DNA from 2 places in the Streptococcus sp. SCPM-O-B-23252 (M501) genome. Region 1 is predicted to be linked to the other one. Evidence: predicted binding sites of a transcription regulator. Region 1 holds the regulator's gene; the other holds the start of a gene.
The links. Region 1 encodes CtsR, which represses protease genes until heat stress. Its sites were predicted from a motif close to TTGGTCAAAAAAGGTCAAANA; they were not measured.

Region 1 (2,400 bases):
TCAGAGAAGGAGTAGAAAAGATCAAGGCTACTTCTCTCGATCGCTTGAAAGCAGATCTCAAACCGACGGTTCAAGGACAATTGACGGACTTGACTCAGTTGTTGGATCAAGAGCGACCAGATTTGGTTGCTGCAGCTAATCAAGTCGAAGCCCTTGAAACCATCTTAGGAGATGTTCACAATTATGAACCGCTGACGCAGACACGCCCAGACGAAGGTGTTCGGGATTTGGTTCTTGAAAAGCCAGAACTTCTCATCGAAGCAGAAGAAATTCCATTTGAAAGTCAAACACGTGAGAACAAGGACTTGGCCAAGGGCGAAAGCCGGATCCTTCAAGCAGGGAAGGTCGGACGCCGATTGAAATTGATTGAGGTTCGACAAGAAGAAGGCAAAGAAATTCGGACAGAAGTCGATGCCTTTGTCGAAGTGGGGGCCCAGGATCAGATTACGGAAGTCGGGACGAAGGAAGTAGAAGAAGCTCCTATGATTCCCGAAGTGCCGCTACCAACAAGTCCTAGTGAAGATTCACAAGAAACAAAACAGCTCCTTCCTCCAGAAGACAAAAAAGAAAGTGGAATTGCTCCAATTTTGAAACCGACTGCTTCGAAAGAGACTCCTCCTTCTCCTGTGGTAGAAGCCGTAAATCCAGACCCTGTGCAGTCCCAAGAAAAACTGCCACAGACAGGATCAGAGAAGGCAAGTTTCTTAGCTTGGATCGGACTACTCGGCTTAGGTTTCTTAGGCGGAAGAGTGAAATACGCTCGTCGGAAATCCTAAAGTCCCTTCTACAAGAGGTTAGCAATAGCTAGCCTCTTTTTTTGCCTCCTTCTGGCTAGCAACAAGGGGTCTTCAGATTCTATCTCGACGTAGTCTTTGCTTTATTTACAGGCGCAAAAATTGTATAATAGTCAGATAAGGTCAAGAATGACATCATGGATGGTGAGACCATTTTTGATACTCTGAAAAGCAGAGAGCTTATCTAGAATGAAAAGGTTAGAAAGGAGCATCATGGCAAGTAAAAATACATCAGATAGCATTGAGGCCTATATCAAGTCGCTACTGGCTCAAGCAGGCATCGCAGAGCTCAAGAGAAGCGAATTAGCGGATGTTTTCCAAGTTGTTCCTAGTCAAATCAATTATGTGATCAAGACCCGCTTTACCGAAAGTCGAGGCTATATCGTAGAGAGCAAGCGTGGAGGCGGAGGTTACATCCGGATTGGCAAGGTCCAATTTTCAGATCAACACCAGATGCTAGAAGAGCTTGGCGCAAGCATCGGAGAACAAATCAGTCAGACTGTTTTTGGCGATATCCTTCAAATGCTATTTGAAGAAAAACTCCTTACAAAGAGAGAGGCAGAGCTTTTGTCAGTGACGACAACAGACGAGGTTCTGGGAAGTGAAGCCCATCGCTTAAGAGCCAATATCCTACGAAAAATTATCCAACAAGTCGATAGAAAGGGAATGTAATCTCCTTATGAACTATTCAAAAGCCCTATTAGAAACGATTGAAGCCGCTCAAATCTTGGCGGGTCATTTTGAGTCCCAAACGCTAGATACCTGGCATATCCTAGTAGCCTTAGCCAATAATCCTTATAGTGTAGCTGGTTCCGTCTTAAGTGACTATCCTATGCAGATTGATGATTTTCAAGATGCGGCTGAGCACATTACGGGTCAAGTCTACCAACGGGATGGCCGCTATGAGGTATTTCCTTTTTCTTTCCGTGTCGAAGAAATCATGAAACGTTCCCAAGAGATTGCCCAGGCAGTCCATGCCAAAAGTCTTGGAACAGAGCATGTCCTCTTGGCGCTTCTTTTAGAACGGGGAGCCTTGGCTTCTCAAGTATTGGAGTATGTCGGCTTCCGCTATGATGATCAGGAAGAGGGCATTAAAATCGTCGAGCTTCGGAAGAGTTTGGAACAACGAGCAGGTTGGGACAAGGAAGCTGTCAAGGCCATTCGTTCGCTCTATCGGGCCCAGCAACCCAATCGTCAAACCATGGGAAATATGATGGGCATGCCAGCCTCTACCAGCGGTGGTTTGGAAGACTATACCCGAGATCTGACAGAAATGGCTCGCAATGGCAGTTTGGAACCGGTGATTGGTCGAGGTCAAGAAATCTCGCGGATGATTCAGATTTTGAGCCGCAAAACGAAAAATAATCCGGTCCTTGTCGGGGATGCTGGTGTCGGAAAGACCGCTCTAGCCTTGGGCTTGGCTCAACGGATTGCCAGCGGAGATGTCCCGACGGAGCTGGCTAAGATGCGGGTCTTAGAGTTGGACTTGATGAATGTTGTCGCAGGGACGCGGTTCCGTGGAGATTTTGAAGAGCGGATGAACAACATCATCAATGATATCGAAGAAGATGGCCATATCATCCTCTTCATTGATGAGCTCCATACT
Region 2 (2,400 bases), on a different contig from region 1:
TCTTTGCCGATTTCGTTACCAGTTGTGTTTGAACCTGAAGTTGAAACTTCACCACAGGCCGCAAGAAGAGCGACACTTGCAATTGTTAAAAATGAAAGAGCAAATTTTTTCTTCATTTGTAATAATCTCCTTAAATAATCTTAAAATAAATACATATTAAGAATATACCGAATTATCTGACAATTGTCAATATAAAAAACGCAATCCTTTAAATGATTGCGTTTTCTACTTGTGTTTCATCCTGTTGACGATGCAAACTTCCTACAAAATCACGATCCAATTCTTGAATATGGCAAATTTGAACCTTCTTTACAAAGCGTTCTTTTTTTAATTGCTGCATAATTTCAAGAACTTGAGGACTATCGACATAGACCTGGACATAGCGCATTTTTTTGGAATGATAGATCACATCCCCAATTTCCTGTAATTTCTTTGCATCTCGATTATAATACAATTTTACAATTAAGCCTGTTCTAGCTTGCTTCTCAAACATACACAATCCCTTTCTGCTTCTGTTACCAGTATAGCAAATTTCAGGTAAAAATACTATCTTTTTCTAGAAAGTAAAGAATGTCCTAAAAAAAACCTCTCCTGTCAAAGGAGAGGGCTGGATGGTTAAGATTTCTTATCCGAGATTGTTGTTAGCCATGATTTCATCGATGAAACCATAAGCTAAGGTTTCTTCTGCAGTCATCCAATTATCCCGTTCTGCATCAGCGTGGATTTTCTTGATGGTTTGACCTGAATTTTCTGCCAAGATTTTTTCCAATCTGTGACGTGTTTTCAAGAGGTGTTCTGCTGCAATGGCCATATCCGTTTGTTGAGTACCGCCACCAGTACCACCCATTGGTTGGTGGATCATGTACTCAGCATTTGGCAACATGAAGCGTTTGCCTTTGGCACCACTTGATGCAATGACAGTTCCCATTGAAGCTGCCATCCCCATGACAATGGTTTGGACGTCTGATTTGATAAAGTTCATAGTATCGACGATAGCCAACCCTGCAGAGACAGAGCCTCCTGGCGTATTGATATACATATAGATGTCTTTGGTATTATCTTGGGCATCTAAGAAGAGCAATTGGGCAATAATCGAATTGGCCATTTGGTCTTCTACTGGTCCTGTTACCATAATAATACGGTCTTTTAAGAGGCGTGAGTATATGTCGTATGAGCGTTCACCACGACTGGTTTGTTCAATAACTACTGGAATCATTCATTCATCTCCTTTTATCCATTATAACCGGCACCATCTCATGAGTTTCATCCGGTTGATTCGAGAGGCTAGCTCTCCTTCCATTCTTTATAAAAGCTATTATATCCCATTGGTCAACAAAGGTCAAATTTTTACTTTCCCAAAGAAGGATTGGACAGGCGCTTATTTGGTACCAAACAAGCGGTCTCCAGCATCTCCCAAACCTGGAACGATATAGCCATTTTCGTTAAGGCGTTCATCCAAGGCTGCTGCAAAGATTTCTACATCAGGATGGGCTGTTTGAAGAGCTTCTACACCTTCTGGTGCCGCAACTAGGCAGACAAACTTAATATGGCTTGCACCACGTTTCTTTAATGAGTCCACCGCTAAGATTGCAGAGCCCCCAGTAGCCAACATTGGGTCTACCACAAAGATTTGACGTTGGTCGATATCCTCTGGTAACTTCACCAAGTACTCAACTGGTTTCAAGGTTTCTTCATCACGGTACATTCCGATATGCCCAACTTTGGCAGCTGGTACCAAACTCAAGAGTCCGTCTACCATCCCGATTCCTGCACGAAGGATTGGGACAATTGCTAGTTTTTTACCAGCAATTTGTTTTTGAACCGTTTTTGTGATCGGTGTTTCGATTTCTACATCTTCAAGAGGAAGTTCGCGCAACACCTCATATCCCATCAACATAGCAATTTCATCAACTAATTCACGAAAAGCCTTTGTAGAGGTATCAGTCCGACGCAAAATAGACAATTTATGCTGAATAAGTGGATGTTTAATAACTTCAAGTTTTCCCATTGTAGTTCCTTCTTTCTCTATATTCATCTTATTATATCAAAAAGGAAGAAAAAGGCCTACAAATATGCAAACCTTTTCTTTTCTTATTTTAATGGCTATCTTATAACCACTCCTTGTACTTACCAATATAATAGTGTTTGACCAGGGTGACGCTTGCCATATAAAGGAAGAGAATCCCCGCAAGTAATAGGAAGTAGAGGCTATTCAGTGGCGCTACTTTTAACAAGGAAGCCAATGGGCTATATGGTAAGAAGGTAATCAAGAGCGCCCCCAATAGAGTCGTTGCCATGACAGCAAGGGCTGGCCGACTTTGAACAAAGGGTAATTTTGGAGAACGAAGCATATAGATGACCATAGTTTGGGACCACATGGACTCGATAAACCAGCCTGTT

Region 2: a site for CtsR is predicted at 1,326-1,346, ahead of AC3E6G_RS01555 (ATP-dependent Clp protease proteolytic subunit). Genes of this name have one in related genera too.

Annotation. Positions count from the first base shown of each region.
Region 1 is NZ_JBYQGS010000003.1:45,691-48,090, reverse strand. It holds gene AC3E6G_RS07600 (alpha-L-fucosidase) at 1-776, shown strand, start outside; gene AC3E6G_RS07595 (CtsR family transcriptional regulator) at 1,008-1,466, shown strand; gene AC3E6G_RS07590 (ATP-dependent Clp protease ATP-binding subunit) at 1,474-2,400, shown strand, end outside.
Region 2 is NZ_JBYQGS010000001.1:327,862-330,261, reverse strand. It holds gene AC3E6G_RS01565 (ABC transporter substrate-binding protein) at 1-116, opposite strand, end outside; gene AC3E6G_RS01560 (DUF2129 domain-containing protein) at 209-493, opposite strand; gene AC3E6G_RS01555 (ATP-dependent Clp protease proteolytic subunit) at 626-1,216, opposite strand; gene upp (uracil phosphoribosyltransferase) at 1,379-2,008, opposite strand; gene mgtA (magnesium-translocating P-type ATPase) at 2,109-2,400, opposite strand, start outside.